2 regions of the Alkaliphilus sp. B6464 genome follow, and region 1 is predicted to be linked to the other one. Evidence: a T-box and tRNA genes for the amino acid it is inferred to sense, from the RefSeq annotation. Region 1 holds a T-box; the other holds one or more tRNA genes.
The links. The T-box of region 1 lies ahead of metG (methionine--tRNA ligase). A T-box ahead of a tRNA ligase gene usually reads a tRNA of that ligase, here a tRNA-Met.
Positions count from the first base shown of each region.

Region 1 (12,170 bases):
ATTACTATGTGCTTAGTGTTTGGGTTAGGATTTTCTTCGGTAAGTGCATATACACCGCCAGGCTTAGCCAAAAAGGGAGGGTTACCCCCTGGAATACAGAAACGATTTATTCAGCAAGAAAAAGATACGAAGGAATATCAAACAACTATAAAAGATATAGATACGAAAGAAAGAAGAATAGTTATTGAAGATGGAACGGCGATTCTTAGCCTATTTGTGTCTAATAAAGCTAAGATAGAGTTAAATAACAAATCTGCAAAGTTTGAAGATATTAGGAAAAACGATGAAGTTTTTATTAAACTAGACAAAGATAATACTATTACAGAACTTAAGGCTACAAGAGAAAAAGAAACTACATATACTGTAGAAGGAAAGCTCTTACTAATTAGCAAAGATCAAAATCAAGTATATATTTATAAAGATAACAAACTCCTTAATTATCAACTAAGGTCTGATGTTATTGTCCGCATTAATGGAGAAAAAGGAAAGATTGACGACCTAATTCAAGGGATGGAGTTAAAGCTTACTATAGAAGGAGATAAGGTAAAATTAATTGAAGGAAGTAAAGATGAGGAAACAAGAAAGCTAGAAGGAAAAATTATTGCCAAGGATGATGGTAGAAAACCTTTAATTGTAATTCAAATAGATAATGATATTAAGGTGTTTTATGTTGAAGAAGATGTGAACATGGCTGAAGTTAAAGTAGGTAAAGAAGCTGTTATTTATATACAGGATAACAAGGTTATAGATATTAAAATGAAATAGTATTTAAAACAGGTAGAGCATAAGCGCTTTACCTGTTTTGTGTTTAGAGCATTAAACTAGTAAAAGAAAGAATTATATAATAGACAATAAATAAAAGTGATATAATAGATGGGATAGAGTTTTAGAGTTATTAGATATAGGATCACTAAAAGACAAGGGGAGTCAAAATGGAAAATCTAGTATATGAATATGAAAGAGTAGATGATTTACAAATAAATAATTTGAAGGTTATTCAAAATCCAAAAGGATTTTGCTTTGGAATAGATGCTGTTTTATTAGCTAATTTTGTAGGATTAAAGAAAAATGCTAAGGTGGTTGATCTTGGTACAGGCACTGGAATAATTCCTATCCTACTAGCAGGTAAAAGTGAAACTAGCCACATTACCGCATTGGAAATTCAAGAGGAAGTAGCAAATATGGCTCAGCGAAGTGTCAAGTTAAATGAACTAGAGGATAGAATTAAAATATTAAATATGGACTTAAAGGATGCAGAAAAAAATTTAGAGGTTAATGGATACGATGTAATAACATCAAACCCACCATATATGCATCCAGATGGACTTATTAACATAGACGATAAAAAAGCTATATCACGTCATGAAGTAAAATGTACATTAGAGGATGTTATTAGGACAGCTTCTAGACTTTTAAAGCATAACGGAAGATTTTTTATGGTTCATAGACCTATACGTTTAGTTGATATAATGGTTTACTGTAGACAATATAAGTTAGAACCAAAGAGATTACAATTTATTCATTCTACATATAATAAAAAACCGAATTTACTCCTATTAGAATGTATTAAGGCAGCTAAACCAGAGTTAAAAATATTAGATCCTTTATATGTATATAATGAAGAAGGCAAATACACTGCTCAAATTTTTCATACATATGGAAAAACACAGATAGAGGAAGGGGATGAGTTTTTTGAATAAAGGAATCCTCTATATTTGTCCTACGCCAATAGGTAATTTAGGAGATATAACAATAAGAGCATTAAATATATTAAAAAGTGTAGATTTAATTGCAGCAGAAGATACTAGACATACTCTAAAACTTTTAAATCATTTTGAAATTCAAAAGCCTTTAATTAGCTATCATGAACATAATAAAAGGACAAAGGGAGAAGTATTAGTTAATAAGCTATTAGAAGGAGAAAATATTGCCCTAGTATCCGATGCAGGAATGCCAGGAATATCAGACCCAGGCGCAGATATGATAAAACTATGTATAGAAGAGGGAATAGCTTTTGAGGTTTTACCGGGGGCCACAGCTTCTATTTTAGCCTTAGTAGCTTCTGGACTAGATACAACTAAATTTACCTTTGAAGGATTTTTAGATAGGGATAAAAAGAAGCGAAAAGAAAGACTACAAAGGATTAAAAGAGAAGATCGTACATTGATTTTTTATGAAGCTCCACATAGAATCACATCTACTCTAGAAGATATACTTAACATATTTGGTAATCGTAAAGCGGTAATAGGGAGGGAGCTTACTAAAAGGTACGAGGAATTTATTCGTGGCAATATAACGGAGCTTATAGATTATTTAAATATAAATCCACCTAAGGGAGAAATGGTGCTGCTTTGTGAAGGAGCTAGTTTGGAGGAAGAAGCTTTAGAGGAGCAAAATAAGCTAGAACAAATGACCATAAAGGAACATATTATTTTATTAATGGAAAATGGAGCAGATAAGAAATCGGCAATAAGAGAAGTTGCGAAGCTTAGAAATATTTCAAAGAGAGATGTATACAAAGAAGCTATTGATTTATAGAAAGTCGTCTAATACCATCTCCATGATTCCTGTCGAATTTAATTTTTTAATTCTGTCAAAAATTTCAAGTGTGTAAGAAAAATAAAGAGCCCAAGGGGCTCTTTTAAATGTAATCTACATAAAGAGTATATTACATAATGAAGACTATTTTTTAAGGTCAGTTAGACATTCGGAGCAAATGTTTTTATTCTTGTGGATTATAACATCCTTTGCATTACCACAGAATATACATGCAGGCTCATATTTTTTTAAAATAATATTTTGTCCATCTACATAAATTTCTAAAGCGTCTTTTTCTGCAATGTTTAATGTACGTCTAAGCTCGATAGGTAAAACTACACGACCAAGCTCGTCCACTTTTCTTACAATACCTGTTGATTTCAATTGAAATCCCCCTTCTTTATTAATAAGATGATTAGAATATGTAATGTCTCATTAAATAATTATAGTGCCATATGCTAATATTACAAAATTCGACAATCCCTCTTTAAATAGTACCAAATATTCCATTATTAGTCAACATAAAATACATATGTTTTTTAAAATTTCCATAGTGCTATATAGGTGCCCATAATACGAACCCCACTCATCAATGCAACCAAAGATTGCTGATGGGTCCCGGGAACCTTGTTGTATTCACAATAAAAGATCTATATCTTTAAGTTAAGATATAGATCTTAGATACCTCAGAATAGTTCATTCTTCACGAAATTGGCCCATCATTTCATTCTTTAAATCCCAAAGATTTTTAGAGAGATCTACCTTATAAAGCTGTGGACGGTTTAGACGTCTATATTCTGGCCAAAGTGCGTCTAGTTCAGTCTTAGTATATTCACATATTTCCTTCATGCTCTTTCTTTCGTAAACTAAGGTTCCATCCTCGTATAGAGGAACTAGCATCTCTCTAATACGATAATTTCTAAAGGTTTTCTTTTTCCAAGTATATAATGGATGGAATATAGTCAAAGGTTCATTAATGTTAATCTCTTCGTCATCAAGCATTATTAAGTCTGCCTGAGCTTTGCCATTTTCTATATCATAAATACGTACAACCTTTTTATATCCAGGATTTGTAATTTTTTCAGGATTTTCAGAAATCTTTATTTTAGGAACAAGCTCACCATTTTCTTCAGCTGCACATAACTTGTATACTCCACCTAAAGCTGGACAGCCTTTAGATGTTATAAGGTTAGTACCTACACCCCAAGCATTAACAGCAGCATCCTGCAACTTTAAATTATTAATAACTTCCTCGTCCAAATCACTGGAAGCCACTATAGTTGTATCTTCAAATCCAGCTGCATCTAGCATTTTGCGAGCTTCCTTTGATAAATAAGCTATATCTCCAGAATCAATACGAATACCTTGGGGCTTGTATCCCTGTTCTTTTAATTCCTTAAATACAGTAATAGCATTTGGAACACCACTGTTTAATACATTATAAGTATCAACCAAAAGAAGTGTATTATTTGGATATACTTTAGCATAGGCACGAAATGCCTCAAGCTCTGTTTCGAATGTTTGAATCCAACTGTGTGCATGGGTTCCCATAACTGGTATATCAAACTTCTTCCCTGCAAGAACATTGGAAGTTCCCACACAGCCACCTATAACAGCTGCCCTAGCACCATATATGCCTGCATCAGGTCCTTGGGCACGTCTTAAACCAAACTCAAAAACAGAATCTCCCTTTGCCGCCGTACAAATACGAGAAGCCTTAGTAGCAATTAGAGATTGGAAGTTTATTATATTTAATAGAGCTGTCTCAATTAGTTGAGCTTGAATGACTGGAGCTTTTACTCTTAAAATAGGTTCGTGTGGAAACATAACAGAACCTTCTTCAACACTATAAATAGTTCCAGTAAATTTAAAGTTTCTTAAATAGTCTATAAACTCATCATCAAATAAGTTTAAACTCTTTAAATATGTTAAGTCCTCTTCATCAAAATTAATATTCTCGATATAATCGATTACCTGCTCTATTCCTGCTATTATAGTATAACTATTTTGGCAAGGATTTTTTCTAAAGAACAGATCAAAGACGACAGTGTTTTTATCAACTCCATTTTTAAAATAACCATTCATCATAGTTAGCTGATAAAGATCTGTCAGCAAGGTCAAGTTTCTCATTTTTCTACCTTCCTTTGGTTAATATTTTTAATTAAAATCTATTATATCAAAGTTGAATAATAACAGGCAACAAGCTGATCTATGTCATAAACCGAAGAAAATTGACGAAAACATATATAAACACTCGAATTTTAGAATATTCCATAGTTTATACATATTATTATTTAGTATTAGTTTGTTTTTTATCTCATATCCATCGGAAAAATTTCAAGTGGGCCATGGGTTGGTGAGAAAGCATTAGAGGAATTTTCACATATAGGAAAAGCCTCCTTTCATATATTAGAATGAAGAAAACTTTTTTATATATGTGAGAAGGAGATTTTTATATGAATATTATTTGGATAGTTATGATATTTATAGGAATTGCAGTTGCTATTCTTACAGGAAAACCTGAAATAATTAATGATGTAATTATTCATGATACTGGAGAAGCCGTAGTCTTTGCAATTGGCCTTACAGGAATTATGTCATTTTGGCTTGGCCTTATGAATATTGCCAAAAAGTCTGGCCTTATTAATAGCTTTGCCAAATCTATGACACCAATAACAAGGTTTTTATTTCCAGATATACCACCTAACCATCCTGCTATTGGGGCAATGATGATGAATATGGTTGCAAATATGTTTGGAGCCGGTAATTCTGCAACAGCCCTAGGCCTTAAGGCTATGGAAGAACTTCAAAGATTAAATCCAGATAAAAAAACTGTTACTAATGCAATGGCTATGTTTCTTGTAATTAACATGTCTTCTATACAGCTAATCCCCCTTACCATAATGAAATTAAGAGCAGATGCGGGATCTGTTAATCCATCTGAAATAATTATTACATCAATTTTAGCTACAATCGTATCAACTGTTGTTGGGGTTGCTGCATGTAAAATAATGGAGGGAAAGAGATGATAAAAGTACTTAGTTATACATCGGTAATCGCTATTCCTATAATGATGAGCATTATATTGCTACATGGGTGGATTAAAGGAGTAAGTATGTACGAAACCTTTGTAGAAGGGGCAGCAGATGGGTTTAAAAGTTCAATAGCAATTATGCCTTATTTAGTTGCCATATTTATTGCTATAGGTTTTATGAGAAAATCAGGGGCTATTGATTATTTAATAGATTTTTCAAGCCCTATAATGTCATTTATTGGAATACCCCCAGAAATATTGCCATTAGCAATAATGAGACCCATATCAGGTAGTGGAGCCTTGGCAGTTTTGCAAGATGTTCTAAATACCTATGGCCCAGATAGCTTTGTCGGTAGACTAGGATCCACTATGATGGGATCTGCGGAAACTATCTTTTATACTATGGGAATATACTTTGGTTCTGTAGGAATTAAAAGGGGTAGACATACGATAGGAGCCGCATTAATTTCTCATTTAGCCTCTATGATAGCGGCTGTTGTTATTTGTACCTATTTTTTTCTATAAATACTAACCTAATTAGAAAATTGGAGGTTGGAAGTGTTTTGTGCAGTGCCTGCGCCCTATAGGCACTGCGATAGGATCGGAGTACTTTTTTATTTAAACATATCGATTGAAATTTTATCTACCCATACTGTGCTGTCTATATTATTGAAAATAATATTAATAGAGTCTTCAATATCTTTATTCAAAGTAAGCTGTATCAGCTCCCAACTATTTACGTATAAAGGTTTGTGGGATATAGATTGTTGAAATGATAATTTACTATTAGAATAGCCTTCGATGGCTATTTTAATTTCATCAGATGCATCTAATTTTACCCACATTAAGAGCTGAGAATTCGCTTTGATAGGACCTTGGTTAATAGTTATTTTATGCGAGGTATGGTTTTCACCAGAGAATTTAAATGAGTAATCACCATATTTTGAAGCTGCGAAATCCTTTTCTATATATTCACTTAAATAATCAATATTTTTATTAGGTCCTATAACTTCTTCATTATTATCTTCTGTTTCTTTATTTTCCTCTGGATTGTTTGCGTTTATATCTGTTGTATCCTTAGGAGAGATGACTACATTTGAAGTTGTGGCCTTGTCTATTGGAAACATAGATTTTAAAGCAAAAACCCCTGCTGATGCTATTGCAATTAATCCAACGGTACTTATAGCAATAGTAAAGAGGCGTTTTTTATGTATATCATTTTTTTTAATATCATCTTCGTTTATAGAACCTACTTTTCTTCCAACTAGATTAGTAGAATTATATGTTATTATATTTTCTTGAGTATTCGATATAGGCAAGCTAACAATATTAAGAGTTTCTAAATCATTAAATATTTCATCAATGCTATTATAAATCGCATTGTTTTTTTGGAGCTTATCTAAAAATCCCATAGTTTTTATGTATAAGGGTAATTCTTCATAATTGATGTCCTGTAGACTTGTTAATTTTTTTAATACTAACACAATATTATTTATAACTGCTTCAAAGTTTTTGCTTTTAAAAGAACTTTCATTAAAAATAATTAGTTCATCAAATGACATTTTTCCTTTATTTATAATGATTTGTGATTCATCCACTAATATTGATTTTACATTATTAGGAACAGGATCATACTTCCTAATACCATCTAAATATTGATAAATTAGGTTAACCCTTTCGGTGAAGGTTGGAGAAAAGTCATTTAAATATGTATTTAATGATAATCCTTCTTCTACTTTTGTAACTAAAACTATCTGATCTTCCATTTTTTCAAAGTGAAGAACATGGTTAAATGTATCCTTATAGTTTTGCCCCACTAAATCCCAAATAGAATCATTTTCCTCTGTGTATATAGTATTAATTACTACAGCCTGATTATCCGTACTATCCGTACCAATAAAAACTTTTTGGAAATCATTTTCTTTAAATGTTTGAACAATTGTATAACGATCTAAATATGAGGAATTCATCTGTTTTTCACCCTTACCATATTGTCTTTTTCAAATAATAATTCGCCATAGTAATATTTCACAGGAGAAAGCGTTTTATGTCAATAGGTATTTAGACACAAAAAATATTTTTGTCGATTATAAAGGTTAAGTTAGTTGACATTGTGGGTATAATTTAATATATTATTGTATAATACTATATGTAAAAGTAATGACGGGAAGAGTAGGTTTACAGAGTTAGTAGCAGAGAGCCGGGTAAGGTGAAAGCCGGTACTAATAAAGCGACTGAAGATGGCCCCTGAACTTCATGGTTGAGAAGCTTTTGTAGTTTTTAGACTATGCCGGATTTGCACCCGTTAGCCTTGCAAGGTGATAATCATCACTTACTAAGTTTATTGTCGTAAGATAATAATAAACTAGGGTGGTAGCGCGAGTATATCCTCGTCCCTATATTTTTAGGGACGGGGATTTGTTTTATAAAAAAACAGGAGGAATGAAAATGAGCAAAGGAAAATTTTATTTAACGACACCAATATATTATCCTAGTGGAAGACTTCATATAGGACATACCTATACAACAGTAGCAGCTGACGTGTTAGCTAGATTTAAAAGATTTACAGGCTACGATGTAAAATTTTTAACAGGTACAGATGAGCACGGAGAAAAAATACAAGAAGCTGCTCAAAAGGCAGGAGTAACTCCAAAGGAGTACTTAGACAAAATAGTAGACGAGATTAAAGATTTATGGAGCAGAATGGATATTTCCTACGATACCTTTATACGTACTACTGACGAAGAACACAAGCAAAGAGTACAAAATATTTTCCAAAAATTATACGATAAAGGAGATATTTACAAAAGCGAATATGAAGGCTGGTACTGTACACCTTGCGAGTCTTTTTGGACAGAAACACAATTAAACGAAGGTCATGTATGTCCAGACTGTAATCGTCCAGCACATCTAGCAAAGGAAGAAGCATACTTTTTTAAACTATCAAAGTATCAAGATAGATTAATTAAATACTTTGAAGAACATCCAGAAATTTGCTATCCAGAGTCTAGAAAAAATGAAATGGTAAATAACTTTTTAAAGCCAGGGCTAGAAGACCTTTGTGTATCTCGTACTAGTTTTGATTGGGGTATACCAGTACCATTCGACCAAAAACATATAATATATGTATGGTTTGATGCAGTATGTAACTATATTACTGCACTTGGATATGGGTCAGAAAATGAAGAAATGTTTAACAAATATTGGCCCGCTGATGTTCATTTAGTAGGTAAAGAAATAATTAGATTCCATACAATCATTTGGCCAGCAATACTTATGGCCCTAGAAGTTCCACTACCTAAAATGGTATATGGACATGGCTGGATATTATTTGGTGCTGATAAAATGTCAAAATCAAAAGGAAATATAGTCTATCCAGAGCCACTAATAGAGCGTTATGGATTAGATGCTATTAAATACTTCCTTTTAAGAGAGTTTACTTTTGGGCAAGATGGTAATTACACTAATAGAAACTTTATTAGTCGTTTAAACTCTGACCTTGCAAATGATCTAGGAAATCTTGTAAGCAGAACTATATCTATGATTGAAAAATATAATGGTGGAATTATTCCAGAGGCTAAAGAAGCAGGTGAATTCGACCAAGATTTAAAATCTATTGCAACAGGTGCTGCTAGCAAAGTAGAAGAAGCAATTAATAAGCTACAGTTTCATGATGGGTTAGAGGAAATCTGGAAGGTAGTTCGTAGAACAAATAAATATATAGATGAAACCTCACCTTGGGTACTTGCAAAGGATGACGCTAATAAAGAAAGATTAAATACAGTACTTTATAATCTAGCAGACTCTATTAGAATTATTTCTGTATTAATAAAGCCATTCATGGAGTCTACTACTATTAAAATTTGGACACAGCTAGGAATTGATGAAGGACAAGGAACTCAGTGGGAGGATACATTTAACTTTGGCAAAACTCCAACTGGCATAAATGTAAGAAAAGGGGATGCTTTATTCCCAAGACTAGATATAGATAAGGAAATAGAGGAATTAAAAAATATTAATGCTACTTACCTTGAAAAAATAAGTGGAGTTCAAGAAGAAGAAGTTATTATCGAGCCAAAAGAACAAATAACTATCGATGACTTCGATAAGGTAGAGCTTAGAGTAGCGAAGGTACTAGAAGCAGAAAAACACCCTAAGGCAGATAGACTTTTAGTATTGCAGTTACAGGTAGGCAATGAAAGAAGACAGGTAGTATCAGGTATAGCTGCCCATTATAAATCAGAGGAGTTGGTTGGAAAAACAGTTATGCTAGTGGCTAACTTAAAACCTGTAAAGCTCCGTGGTATAGAATCCCACGGCATGATACTTGCTGCATCTAACGATGAAAAGCTAGTATTGGGTACAGTGGATAAGGACATTGCCAGTGGTACTGCTATTAGCTAAGGAGGAAAAAACATGGTTTTTGATAGTCATGCCCATTTGGACGATGAACGTTTCGATAAGGACAGAGATAGCATTATAACTAGGGCTAAGGAAAGTGGAATACAATATATACTTAACCCTGGAGCAGACTTAAATACTTCAATAAGGGCAGTTAATTTAGCTCAAAAACATAGTATGATATACGCAGCTGTAGGGGTACATCCTCATGACGTAAAGGATATGGATGAAGATACTATAGAGGTACTTAAAGCTCTAAGTAATAAAGAAAAGGTGGTTGCTATAGGAGAAATCGGTTTAGATTTCTATTATGATCATTCCCCAAGAGATGAGCAAAGAAAGTGGTTTAGAAGACAAATAGAACTTGCTAAGGAAGTTAATCTTCCTATAATTATCCATGATAGAGATGCTCACGAAGAAACCTTTAACATTTTAAAGGAATATGATGTAGGTAGTCTTGGCTGTGTAATGCATTGCTATGCTAGTAGTGTAGAAATGGCAAGAGAATATATAAAAATGGGTGTCTATATTTCGTTAGCAGGACCAGTTACATTTAATAATGCTAGAAAAACATATGATGTAGCTAGAGAAATTCCACTAGAATGGCTTCTAGTAGAAACTGATAGTCCGTATTTAACACCTACACCACATCGTGGGAAAAGAAACGAACCGGCCTACGTAAAGCTTGTTGCAGAAAAAATAGCAGAGGCGAAGGGAATATCTTTTGAGGAAGTAGCGCACCAAACTACATTAAATGCTAAAAAATTGTTCCGTATTGATTAATAATAGTATTATAAAGAGTCGCAGACTATCCCCTACAAAAGCTATAATTGTAGGTCGATAGTCGCGACTCTTTAATTTTAAAAATACTATTTACCAATTTTTCTAAATTTTGTGATATAATTCTGAAAAGGCTTTTAATTGCTAGTCTTAAAACTACATAAAGATATTCGGGGGTATCAGGATGAATAAAAAAAGTGGATACAGTCAAATATTTGTTAAGGATATTGAAAATGGGATGGTTATAGCCAAAGATATCTTAGGTTCAAATGGGGAAATTTTATTGGCAGAAGGATTTAAAATTAACGAGGCATTTAAAATTAAAAGATCACTTAATCAACATAACGTCTTATTTGTAAGCATTATAAGGGAAGAAACTGAACAGGTTAAAAAAGAGAGGCTCCAGACAAAAGAGAAAGTTCAAATTTCGACAAGTGATATAAATAGTCAAATGCTTACTAAATCTATCAATGAGTTTAATGATAATAAAATGGTATTGAAGGAGTCCTTCAATAAATTTGTTAAAGGACAAAAGATAGAACAACAGGAAATTGAAAAAGGAATCAGTGATACACTAAAGCTTTTTAAAGGGAATATAAATGTTTTCCAACTAATGCAAAGTGTAAAGCATTTAGACGATATTACCTACTCTCACTGTCACAATGTTGCACTTGTAAGCTACTCCATTGGGCAATGGTTAGATTTAAATGAAAACGATTTACAGGAATTAGTTTTAAGCGGCATGCTAATTGATATTGGTAAAATTCAAGTTGATGATAAATTGTTGAATAAAGAAGGAAAACTTACTAATGATGAATTCTTAGAGCTAAAAAAGCATTCTATTTTTAGTCATGAAATAATTAAAGGATATGAATTTATTAGCGATAGGGTTAAAAAGGCTGTATTACTTCATCATGAAAGAATGGATGGTAGTGGATATCCCCTAGGACTTAAGGACAATAAGATTCCATTATTCGCCAGAATAGTTGCTATAGCTGATGTGTACAATGCATTAATTTCTGACAGACCTTATCGTGATAAGAAGACTCCATTTGAAGCTATTAGAATATTAGAAACAGAATATATGGATAAATTAGATGCTAATATTTTATATTTATTTCTGCGTCGAGTGGCTTCAAATTATATAGGTCAAGGAGTAATACTTAACAATGGCGATAAGGGAGAAATAGTTTTTATTCCAAAACAGAACTTATTTCGTCCTATTATTAAATTGAAAAATGAAGAACAGATTTTAGATTTAGGTCATAATCAATATGAATATCTTGATGTAGTAGAGTTTTGTTAAATAAAAAATATTTTTAAAAAGATCAGAAATTTAACTGATCTTTTTTTATTCTCTAAGAAAGTACAAGTAAATATGTTGACAAAAATTATAAAATAGACATATAATAATAGT
Region 1 is NZ_CP058557.1:901,066-913,235, reverse strand. Features, by position in the region: gene HYG84_RS04405 (hypothetical protein) at 1-765, shown strand, start outside; gene HYG84_RS04400 (tRNA1(Val) (adenine(37)-N6)-methyltransferase) at 933-1,700, shown strand; gene rsmI (16S rRNA (cytidine(1402)-2'-O)-methyltransferase) at 1,684-2,538, shown strand; gene HYG84_RS04390 (AbrB/MazE/SpoVT family DNA-binding domain-containing protein) at 2,683-2,922, opposite strand; gene HYG84_RS04385 (nicotinate phosphoribosyltransferase) at 3,235-4,668, opposite strand; gene HYG84_RS04380 (nucleoside recognition domain-containing protein) at 4,995-5,567, shown strand; gene HYG84_RS04375 (spore maturation protein) at 5,564-6,097, shown strand; gene HYG84_RS04370 (hypothetical protein) at 6,187-7,542, opposite strand; T-box leader at 7,724-7,973, shown strand; gene metG (methionine--tRNA ligase) at 8,021-9,976, shown strand; gene HYG84_RS04360 (TatD family hydrolase) at 9,989-10,756, shown strand; gene HYG84_RS04355 (HD-GYP domain-containing protein) at 10,938-12,059, shown strand.

Region 2 (12,170 bases), 340 kb from region 1:
GTAATACTCTTAATCCACCTTCAGCTAAGGCTATCATTTCATCTTCCCCTGGGTAAATTAAAACTTCTGAAATAAATTCAACATCTTCTTTAATCCATGCTGTAAATTCTTTATCATATGCAATTCCGCCAGTTAGGATTATAGCATCTACTTTACCTTTTAATACAGCAGCACAAGCACCAATTTCTTTAGCTACTTGGTAAGCCATTGCTTTATATACAAGTTCAGCTTTTTTATCGCCTTTTTCTATCATAGCAACAACTTCTCTACCATCATTGCTTCCAACATATGCAACAAGTCCACCTTTACCAGTGATTAACTTTTTAATTTCATCAAGAGTATATTCTCCAGAGAAACAAAGTTTAGCTAACTGTCCTGCTGGTAGTCCACCAGATCTTTCAGGTGAGAATGGTCCATCTCCATCTAAAGCATTATTAACTTCGATAACTCTTCCATTTTTATGAGCTCCTACAGAAACTCCACCACCTAGGTGAGCCACAATAACATTTATATCTTCATATCCTTTTCCCATATCCTTTGCTGCTCTTCTTGCAACAGCTTTTTGGTTTAATGCATGGAATATGCTTTTTCTATCTAATTGCGGGATGCCAGAAATTCTAGCAATTTCATTTAATTCATCAACAACAACTGGATCAACTATAAATGATGGGATATTTAATTGTCCAGCTATTTCGCTAGCAATTATTCCACCAAGGTTAGATGCATGTTGTCCCATAACTCCTACCTTTAAGTCATTAATCATATTTTCATCTACTGAGTATGTTCCACCTTCGATAGGCTTTAAAAGACCGCCTCTACCTACTACAGCGTCTAATTTAGTTAAATTAATTCCTTTTTCATTTAATGTTTCAAGAATAACATTTTTTCTAAATTCATATTGGTCAAATATAGTTGCATATTTTCCAATTTCCTCAGATGAATGTCTTAATACCTCTTCAAATACATTTTTCTCATTATCAAAAATAGCAATTTTTGTTGATGTAGATCCTGGGTTAATCGTTAATATTCTATAAATTTCGCTCATTAATTTTTTCCGCCTCTCTAAACTAAAAATAAATTTTATTCACTTATGTTCATAATATTTATGGCACACTCAATTTTTAGCTACACTAAAATTACGCAGCTTTAGCTGCTCCATAGCGCACTCAGTTTTAGTTAGCTAAAAACTTCAAGTGCTTAAAAATTTCAAGTGTTTAAAATAATTTAGCTGCACATAATACTCCAAGTGCAATTGAATATAATTTTGCTTCGTCGCTATCTGCTCTAGAAGTTAATACAACAGGTGCCTTTGCTCCCATAATAAGTCCAGCATTTTTAGCTCCAGCAAAGAATACCATAGATTTATATAAAATATTACCTGCCTCAATGTCAGGTACTAATAATATGTCTGCTTGTCCTGCAACAGGATGAGTTATTCCTTTATGCTTAGCAGCTTCCATAGAAACAGCATTATCAAGCGCAAATGGTCCACCTACAATACATCCTGTAATTTCACCATTTTTATTCATTTCTTCTAGTGCTGCTGCATCTACAGTATCCTTCATCTTTGGATTAACTTTTTCTACTGCACAAACTGCTGCAACCTTTGGTTCATTTATATCAAGAGCATGAGCCACTTGAACAGTGTTTTCTATAATTTGTTTTTTAGCATTTAAATCTGGTGCTAAATTCATAGCAGCATCAGTTACAAAAAATAATCTATCGTATTCTTTAACATCAAATACTGCAACATGGCTTAATACATTACCTGTTCTAAGTCCAATTTCAGCATCTAATACAGCTTTTAAAATAATAGAAGTATCTACTAGACCTTTCATTACCATATGGGCTTTTCCAGTAGAAACCAATTCTACTGCTTTTCTAGAAGCTTCAGTTAAATCTTTAATATCAATAATTTCAAATTTAGCTACATCAATATTCTTTTCAGCTGCAATTTCTTCAATTTTTTCTTTATCTCCTACTAAGATAACATCAGCAATACCTGCATCTTTAGCTTGATTAACAGCTGATAAAACCTCAGAATCTTGAGCACAAGCTACTGAAATTGTTTTAGGTCCTCTTTGTTTAGCTATTTCCATTACATCTTGAAAGTTTCTAATCATAACAGCTTCACCTCTTATTCACATGTTTTTATATTTTAATATACAAATAGTAAGTTGCATATTAATTAAGCCATAATTATGGCTAATATATTATCCAATTAAATTTCCATCGCTAGATTTTGAACACTTAAAAGTTACCATAAATTTTAAGTACTGTAGAAGTCAATATTATAATTATATCATTATACGACTATTTTCTCCATATATTTAACGTGCAAGACTTATGCCAAATCCACTATTGAAAAATAATAATTATCCTTTGTCGAAATTTGAAGCATAGAATAGTGTGTTATATATTTAAATCTAGAAATATTTCTAATTTTTATACGATCATGCAATTAATTGCATGAAATATATTGCATGATATCATGCAATATATTTCATGTTTATATTTCTATAGCATACTTTTCAATTTTATAATATAAATTTCGTACTGAAACTTGTAATTCCCTAGCAGTAACAGTACGATTACCATTATTCCTCTTTAACGCACTTGTAATTACTTCTCTTTCTAAACGATCCATTATTTCCTTTAGTCCTTCATTATTCTCATATTTTATACGACTACTAATTCTACTATCTTTATTAAATTGTAGCTTATCATTATAAAAAAGTTTTGGAAGATGTTCTTCTTTAATTATAGTTTCACTATATTTCATATTTATCATAGATCGTCCAATAATATTTTGTAACTCCCTTACATTACCTGGCCAATCATAAGTTTTAAGTTTATTTAAGGCTTCTATATCTACTTCTTCTACACTTCTACCATACTCCTGATTAAATTTCTTTATTAAATGTAATATTAAGTGATAAAAATCATTTTTCCGTTTTCTTAGAGGTGGAATATGAATTGGTAATACATTTAACCTATAATAAAGATCCTCTCTAAATCTACCTTCTTCTATTGCCCTTTCTAAAGGAGCATTAGTAGCAGCAATTACACGGACATCTATATTGATATGATTGGCGCCGCCTACCCTAACTATCTCTTTCTCCTGTAATACTCGTAATAGCTTAACTTGAGTACTCAGTGGAATTTCGCCAATTTCATCTAAGAAAATAGTTCCACCATGAGCCTGTTCAAAAAGTCCAATTTTTCCTCCCTTAAGAGCTCCAGTAAATGCGCCCTCTTCATAACCAAAAAGTTCACTCTCCAATAGGCTCTCACTAATAGCTGCGCAGTTTACTCTAACAAACTGATTGTACTTTCTATAGGATAGATTATGAATTGCATGGGCAAAAAGTTCTTTCCCGGTTCCGCTCTCACCTCTTAATAGTACTGTAGCTGGTGTTAATGCTGCCTGCTTTGCCTTTTGCATAGCAGTAATCATAAGTTCATCATTACCTATAATATCATCAAATGTATACTTTGCTTCTAGGTTACGTATAATTTGTTTTGCCTGCATTAACTCGCTATTTAACCTTTTAATTTCAGTTAGATCATGGAGTACACCGACACTACCTTTTAGCACGCCGTCTACAATAATAGGAGCAGCACCTGCCACTACTTCTTTGTTACGTGGACCTACCTTTAACCTAACATCCTTTACAGGTTTTTTTGTTCTAAGGACTTTCATATGGACACTTTCACCTTGGACAATATCCGTAGTTGCAGGCTTTCCTATAATATCCTTTTCTGAAAGTCCAATTAGTTGAGTGTAGGCAGGATTAATTAAAACTCCTATTCCATTCTCATCACAAACTGAAATGGCATCTTGAGTAGAATGAAAAATTCCCTCTAATAAGCTTTGCATCTCTTTCAACTTATAAATTTCATCATTTAAATCCATTATTTCACTAATATCCCTAAATACAGCCACAGCTCCGATAGTATTGCCTTGTTCATCCTTTACAGGCATTCTGCTAGTAATTATTGATATATCTGAAACAATTTGTCTACGATTAAGCTCTGATTCGCCTGTTTCTAATATATAAGGAAGTCTTGTGCTTGGAAGGATTTCTTCTATATGTTTACCTAATACATCTTTTTCATTAAAACCTAGAATTTTCTCTGCCGCTTTATTAAATAATGTAATGTTACCATTCATATCTACAGCAATAGTGGCATCGTGGGTGCTATTTAAAATAACATCTATCTCCTTTAACATACTATCACCTTCTTCTTTCCTAAAAGTCGTCTGATAATACCCTATTAACTACACTTTCCTATACTGTGAAGAAACCGGATACTCTTTAGTTATCCGGTCTCCATATACTAGCTTTTTATTATTTTTTTTCAACTAATTTTATATTAATAGTTTCTGGGCTTAATTGGACTTCCTTCACATCTCTTTCAATAATAAAAGGAAGTTGTACCACCGGTTCAATTGTATATTCATTTGCATTTAATTCATTTAAGTCCACTTCTATACTAATATCACTTTCTTTAATACTATCTAATACATTTCTTAAAGCTACGACTTTTACATCTACACTTTCAGGAATATTATTCTTATCAACTTTAAGTTTTTCATTTAAATTATTAAATATTATTTTATCCTTAGGAATCTTAAAGGTCTCTTCCTCTACCTTTTCTAAAGATATACTAACAGTAATAGGTACTTCCTCTTGCAAAGTTACTCCTTGAGGTAGCTTTAGTTTTGTTTCTATTACTTGATCGGTAGCCAAGTTTTCAACTTGAACTATATCCGTTGTAATTTCAGTAATTCCTTTAAGAATTTCTTCTTGTCCCTTTAGTATAACTTCCTTTGGATTAATTTCTACATTACTAATTACATGTCCATCTCCTGTAGTAACCTGCAAATCTGGTTTAATCGGTACAGATTTTAATAAGTCAATAGATAAAGATACATCTACATAGGCAGTTTTAACCTCCACACCTGGCACTTCTTCTCCTCTACTGTTAACCGGCTTTAATGGTAAACTTAATAAAAGATTTTTTGTTTCTCCAGTAACATCTAACTTTGCAACTACATTTTCTACAGAATTAACGTAGCTTTCAGGCCCTTCAATCCATATTGCTGTAGGTTTATAGTCTAGATTTCCTACAACATAGTTTTTCTTAGGACTACCAGTAATTGAAACCTTTACATCTCTTTGTTTCTTTATAATTCCTTCTAATTCTACACGAATAAATCTTGGGCTCACATCTATCCCTATATTATTTAAAGCAGAAATCTCTAAAGGAACATTGTTTACTCCTAACTTATATCCCCTTAAATCTGCTTCTATTTGAATTTGCTCTGGAGATATTTTAAATACCTCATCTCTCCGTCCAGTTAATCTAACCCTCACTCTAAAATCCTCACTGCCAACAATTACAATGCCTTGTTTTTTAAGTTCTTCTAAATTTACAAGTTTTACTGGCACGTTTACTAAATCACGACTAACCCTTGGATTAATTACACTCATTACATAAATCCATAAAACAAGAGCAAAAAGAATAGAAATAATCTTAGGCGCCAAATTTCTAATACCTGTTTTATTCATCCTTATTCCTCCATTTCATCTTTAAAAATTGCCACTGACGATTTTCCTCGGCCTTATAGCTTTGAAGTAATATATCAGACAATTTTTTAGTATCAAGAAATCTTTTAAGTTTCCCGTTTTCTGCAACTGAAATAACTCCAGTTTCTTCTGAAACAATAACTACCATGGAATCCGATCTTTCGGTAATACCTATAGCAGCCCTATGTCTTGTGCCTAAAGCTTTACTGATATTCGGATTGTCGGTTAAGGGAAGTAAACAACCTGCAGCTAATATTTGACTCTTTCTAATAACCACAGCTCCATCATGCAAAGGAGTATTTGGAATAAAAATATTTATGAGTAATCCACTGGAAATTCTACCACCAATTTGTGTTCCAGTTTCGACTACTTCACTTAGCCCTGTTTCTCTTTCAATAACAATAAGAGCACCAATTTTTTGTCTCGAAAGTGATCCTACAGCATCTACCAATTCCCCTACCGTATTTTTTATTTCTTCCTCTTCTATATCAACTATGGATTTTGTTAAAAATTTTGTCCTACCTATATATTCAAGAGCTCTTCTTAATTCCGGTTGAAATACAATAAGTAGAGCAATAAATCCTACAGTCATTGTGTTTTTTAAAATCCAATTAATTACATGTAGTTGAAGCCATCCACTTAATGGTGTGGCAATTAATAGTACTAATATTCCTTTTATAAGCTGTTCTGCTCTTGTTTCTCGAATAAGCATATACAGTTTATAAAAAACAAATGCAACTATAACCATATCTGCTACATCTCTTATACTTATATTTCTAAATAACTCTAGAACTTGTTCCACTCAAAACACCCTCTTGTCTTGAATTTTATATATTAAGATATTAATCCTTATTTCTGTATTTTACCCATAATATTATATTATCCTAATTTTATAAAAAAAGAAATGGTAATTAATAAAATGCAAACTAGAAAGTAGGATTCTTAAGAATCCTACTTTCTAGTTATAATCATTTTAAAGAAAATTATAAGTTTATTCTACATTATTTATATAATCAAATTTTAATTTAGTCATCTCAACATATTGCTCATAGGTTATTTGTCCATTCTTATATAATATGTTTACAATCTCAATAAAATCCTTACATATCTCTACGATATCTTCTCTTAACATATTCATATGATACTTCCTCCTAATTTCCAGTATCTAAACATACTTAAATAATATAACAAATACCAAAAAATGCAAGTAAATAATATAATACTAGGACTAAGTAATCCTATAGTCCTATAATATTATAATTTCATGACCTTAATATAATATAATATGATATGTTAGATTAAAATATGATTAGAAATCAAATAAAAATTTCTAACAAACTATCTTTGTTTTATAGTTATTCGCTATTAACAATTAATATTATATCAAATATTTATGGTAAATAAGTTATTTTACAAAAAAATCAGGTGTTCTAACCTGATTTACCTAGAATAGAATCCACAAAATAGAACAACTAATAATAAATAGAAAAATAAGAAGCTAGTATCATCTTTATCAAACAGACCACTTTTCATAAATATTATAGCTAAGAGTAAAAAGAAAAATAATAAGCTGCTTTTAGTTTTTTTATTTTTAATAATCATAATTTCTCCTCTCAAAACACTTATATTATTATCTATATTATTCAACAGGAGAAGAAAAGTTCTTAACTATATATTGTGTACTTTTTTCATGTTCTCAATAACACTTTCAATATATTTTTCGTCTATTACTTTTTCAAAACTTCTAAGCCCAGCAACCTTAAAACCATGTTTTTCTGCTAACTTATTTATTTCATCTACCTTTTCAATTTGCATTTCTCTGCCTAAGCTAAAATTTTCATATTTACCTTCTAAAGCTAAAATCATTGTTTCAGCCATACATGCATAACATAGCCCTTCAGGAAATCCAAAATTAAAATTAAAATTTACTTCCTTAGGAACTTCAATTACTCCACCTTCTATAACTAGCACATCTTTACGCTTTTCTTGTACTAACTTCGAAACATCTCTAGGTCTAGCTACATCACAAACAACAGCACCACTTTTAATATATTCTGCCTTAATAACATCATCAACACTGCTGGTTACAGTAATAACTACATCTGCGTTCTCAATACCATCACTTACATTAGTACAGCACTCTACCTCTACCCTATAGCCATACTTTTGATGGAATTCCAGTTTAATCCCAATAAGCCTCTGTATATTTCTACCTACTAAAATAACCTTTTTTGCTTCTCTACATGCTAGTTCAGCACAAACCTTTCCAATAGAACCTGTAGCGCCTACAATAGCAACTTCACTCTCTTGTAAATTTTTCCCTAATAAATTGCATGCATTCCTAGTAGCTTCAAAAGCAGCGGCCACTGTATAGGTGTTCCCAGTAGTTACAGCAATATTTAAGTTTTTAGCAACTGTAACTCCCGCATCTCCTACAACGGATGTATATGCTCCTAACCCTATTATTCTTGCACCTAATTTTTCAGCTATTCTTCCTGAGTCAATTATCCTTTTAAGAACATACTTATATTGCATATTCATCATCATACTAGAAGTTAATGGTACACCAATAAACCAGCCTTCAGCTTCTTGAGATTCACTTTTTATATCTGTGATCTTTGAGATAACTGAAGGTGATACATTACTAACTACTTTTTCAGTCATCATTTTTGGTAGTATCTTTAGATATTTATATTTTCTATAAATATCATCTATTTCTATAGGATGGATTAAAAATGCGAATCTGTTCATATTATTATCTCCTTCCACTAAAAACAGATTTAATTAGATTTTTAGTATTATTTAGTGCTATGGTTCCAATACTTCTGTTTTTCATCAATATTTCTTCTAATGAACTAACTAACTTATCTAATTGCTCATATGTAACCGTTAAAGGTGGTTCAATTCTAATTACATTCGGATTATTCAAAGTATAAGCAGTAATAATATTATAATTATTAATTAACTCACTAGCTACTATGCCTCCAGTATATTCATCAACTAATTCTCTTGTATTGTTAGTAATTACTCGATCCATTAGAGGTATATTTATAGTGTCAAACTCCAATCCAATCATTAGACCTCTTCCTCTTACTTCCTTTAATAAAGGATACTTATCCTTTAATCTTAGTAACTTACTAATTATATAATTTCCTTTTTCCAAAGCTTCGTTTTCTAAGTTATTCTCCGCAATAAATTCTATAGTAGAAATACCTGCTGCCGATGCCCATGTATTGCCACCAAATGTGGAAGTATGGAGCAAACATCTATCCATAGTTCCATATCCTCTCTTCCATACATCCTCATTCGCGATATAGGCTCCTATTGGGATAATACCTCCTCCTAAAGACTTGGCCATACACATAATATCTGGTACCATCCCTTCGGCCTCACATGCAAACCAGTATCCTGTTCTTCCAAAGCCCGTTTGTATTTCATCTGCAATTAAGAGCACGCCATATTGTGAGCAAATATCTTTTGCCTTTCTTAAGTATCCAATTGGCGGAACAATAATTCCACCCTCTCCTTGTATAGGCTCGACAATAAATGCTGCTATATCATCATATTTTTCTAATACAAGTTTAAGTTCATTAATATCTCCATAAGATACCTCTACTGCCAATGGAACCATCGGACCAAAGTACTTTTTATATTTATTTCTTCCAGTAACAGATAAAGCTCCCATTGATTTACCATGAAATGCCCCTTTACAATAAATAATCCTAGATTTTTCAGTTGCAATCTTAGCTAATTTTAATGCTCCTTCTACAGCCTCCGCACCACTATTGCAGAAAAAAGTATACTTTAAATCTCCGGGTGTTATCTTAGCTAGATTTCGTGCTAAAACACTTGGTAAGCTATGCATTCCAGATTGTAATAAATTGGGTAGATGACTTACACTATTTATGGCATTAATTACAGCATCGTTGTTATGACCAATGTTTAAAGCACCGTAGGCACCAAGAAAATCTAAATATTCTTCTCCATTTTTGTCCCAAACCATCATATCCTTTGCTCTTACAAAAGTTTTATTAAAACCTAACATTTTTAAAAGTCTAGTTAAATGCAAATTAATATGTTGTCGATAGTTTTCTTCAATATCTTTCTGTTCCAGATTTAAAGCTTCATCTAAAGAAATAAGCTCCTTTTCTTTACTCATGACTTCTTGTACCATAAGCTACACCCCTTATAATATATTTATTTGTATATTTAATGAGTTTTTCCAGCTTATGGTTTTTCTATTCCATATAATAAAAAAACAAGAGATAATATTATCTCTTGTCAATAGTTTTGGCGGAAAGGGTGGGATTCGAACCCACGGCCCCTTTTGGAGTCACTGATTTTCGAGATCAGCTCCTTCGACCACTCGGACACCTTTCCATTATTAAATTTAATAAAGCTGGCAGCAAGACTTTCCTTGTTTTAAGGTAAGTTCTACTCCAGCTTTATCTATATATTATTTTGGTGACCCCTAGGGGAATCGAACCCCTGTTACCGCCGTGAAAGGGCGGTGTCTTGACCGCTTGACCAAGGGGCCAAAATGGTTGCGGGGACAGGACTTGAACCTGTGACCTTCGGGTTATGAGCCCGACGAGCTACCAACTGCTCCACCCCGCGATATGTTTCAATCATCTAAATCTTTGATTTAGTTTGATTGGAATACTCAGCATTAGCTGAGTTTCATTTTAAAAATGGTGCCGAAGACCGGAATCGAACCGGTACGATCTTGAAGGACCGCAGGATTTTAAGTCCTGTGCGTCTGCCAGTTCCGCCACTTCGGCACACTTATGGCTCCAGAGAGAGGACTCGAACCTCCAACCTACCGGTTAACAGCCGGGTGCTCCACCATTGAGCTACTCTGGAACATAATATCGCAGCGACCTACTCTCCCAGGCAGCTTCCCGCCAAGTACCATCAGCGCTGAAGGGCTTAACTACTGTGTTCGGTATGGGAACAGGTGTGACCCCTTCGCTATTGCCACGATATTGCAATCACCCAAATCTTTGATTTGGTGTGAATGGAGTACTCAGCGTTAGCCGAGTTTCCTTCAAATTAAAATCAAGTTGTATTTCAACTGGATTTTAATCATACCACTTTAATAAGTAATATGTCAAGAGAAAATTATTCCCTCAAAACTATACAATGTTAGAATATATTTGGTCAAGCCCTCGACCTATTAGTACCTATCAGCTAAGTACATTGCTGCACTTACACCCTAGGCCTATCAACCAAGTAGTCTTCTTGGGGTCTTACCTCCTTACGGAGTGGGAAATCTTATCTTGAGGGGGGCTTCGTGCTTAGATGCCTTCAGCACTTATCCCTTCCGCACTTAGCTACCCAGCGATGCTCTTGGCAGAACAACTGGTACACCAGAGGTGCGTCCATCCCGGTCCTCTCGTACTAAGGACAGCTCCTCTCAAATTTCCTGCGCCCGCGACGGATAGGGACCGAACTGTCTCACGACGTTCTGAACCCAGCTCGCGTACCACTTTAATGGGCGAACAGCCCAACCCTTGGGACCTACTACAGCCCCAGGATGTGATGAGCCGACATCGAGGTGCCAAACCTCCCCGTCGATGTGGACTCTTGGGGGAGATAAGCCTGTTATCCCCGGGGTAGCTTTTATCCGTTGAGCGATGGCCCTTCCACTCGGAACCACCGGATCACTAAGCCCGACTTTCGTCCTTGCTCGACCTGTATGTCTCGCAATCAAGCTCCCTTTTGCCTTTACACTCTACGCACGATTTCCGACCGTGCTGAGGGAACCTTTGGGCGCCTCCGTTACTTTTTGGGAGGCGACCGCCCCAGTCAAACTGCCCACCTGACAGTGTCCCAAGACTGGATTCACAGTCTATGGTTAGAACTTCAGTACTACAAGAGTGGTATCCCAACGATGACTCCACTGAGACTGGCGTCCCAGCTTCTAAGTCTCCCACCTATGCTGTACATGTAGCACCGAAATCCAATGTCAAGTTGCAGTAAAGCTCCACGGGGTCTTTCCGTCCTGTCGCGGGTAACCAGCATCTTCACTGGTATTACAATTTCACCGGGTCTATTGTTGAGACAGCGCCCAAATCGTTACGCCTTTCGTGCGGGTCGGAACTTACCCGACAAGGAATTTCGCTACCTTAGGACCGTTATAGTTACGGCCGCCGTTTACTGGGGCTTAAGTTCATTGCTTCGCAGATGCTAACAATTCCCCTTAACCTTCCAGCACCGGGCAGGCGTCAGCCCCTATACGTCGTCTTTCGACTTAGCAGAGACCTATGTTTATGGTAAACAGTCGCTTGGGCCTATTCTCTGCGGCCGGTTGAGGCTTACAGAGTAAATCTTTAACCAAAACCGGCTCCCCTTATCCCGAAGTTACGGGGTCATTTTGCCGAGTTCCTTAACAATAGTTCTCCCGATCGTCTTAGGATTCTCTCCTCACCTACCTGTGTCGGTTTGCGGTACGGGCACCTAGAAATCTCGATAGAAGCTTTTCTCGACAGTGTGGAATCAGCCAGTTCGCTACTTAAATTTCGCTCCCCATCACTTCTCAGGATTAATGTTAAAAGGGATTTGCCTCTTCTAACT
Region 2 is NZ_CP058557.1:557,981-570,150, forward strand. Features, by position in the region: gene buk (butyrate kinase) at 1-1,045, opposite strand, end outside; gene ptb (phosphate butyryltransferase) at 1,215-2,123, opposite strand; gene HYG84_RS02555 (sigma-54 interaction domain-containing protein) at 2,510-4,234, opposite strand; gene HYG84_RS02560 (CdaR family protein) at 4,353-5,576, opposite strand; gene cdaA (diadenylate cyclase CdaA) at 5,569-6,396, opposite strand; gene HYG84_RS02570 (hypothetical protein) at 6,586-6,732, opposite strand; gene HYG84_RS02575 (shikimate dehydrogenase) at 7,263-8,345, opposite strand; gene HYG84_RS02580 (aspartate aminotransferase family protein) at 8,350-9,768, opposite strand; tRNA gene HYG84_RS02585 (tRNA-Ser) at 9,886-9,974, opposite strand; tRNA gene HYG84_RS02590 (tRNA-Glu) at 10,057-10,131, opposite strand; tRNA gene HYG84_RS02595 (tRNA-Met) at 10,136-10,211, opposite strand; tRNA gene HYG84_RS02600 (tRNA-Leu) at 10,287-10,375, opposite strand; tRNA gene HYG84_RS02605 (tRNA-Asn) at 10,383-10,457, opposite strand; rRNA gene rrf (5S ribosomal RNA) at 10,463-10,579, opposite strand; rRNA gene HYG84_RS02615 (23S ribosomal RNA) at 10,751-12,170, opposite strand, start outside.
Region 2: it encodes a tRNA-Met, which carries the amino acid that the T-box ahead of metG (methionine--tRNA ligase) is inferred to sense. The anticodon was not compared.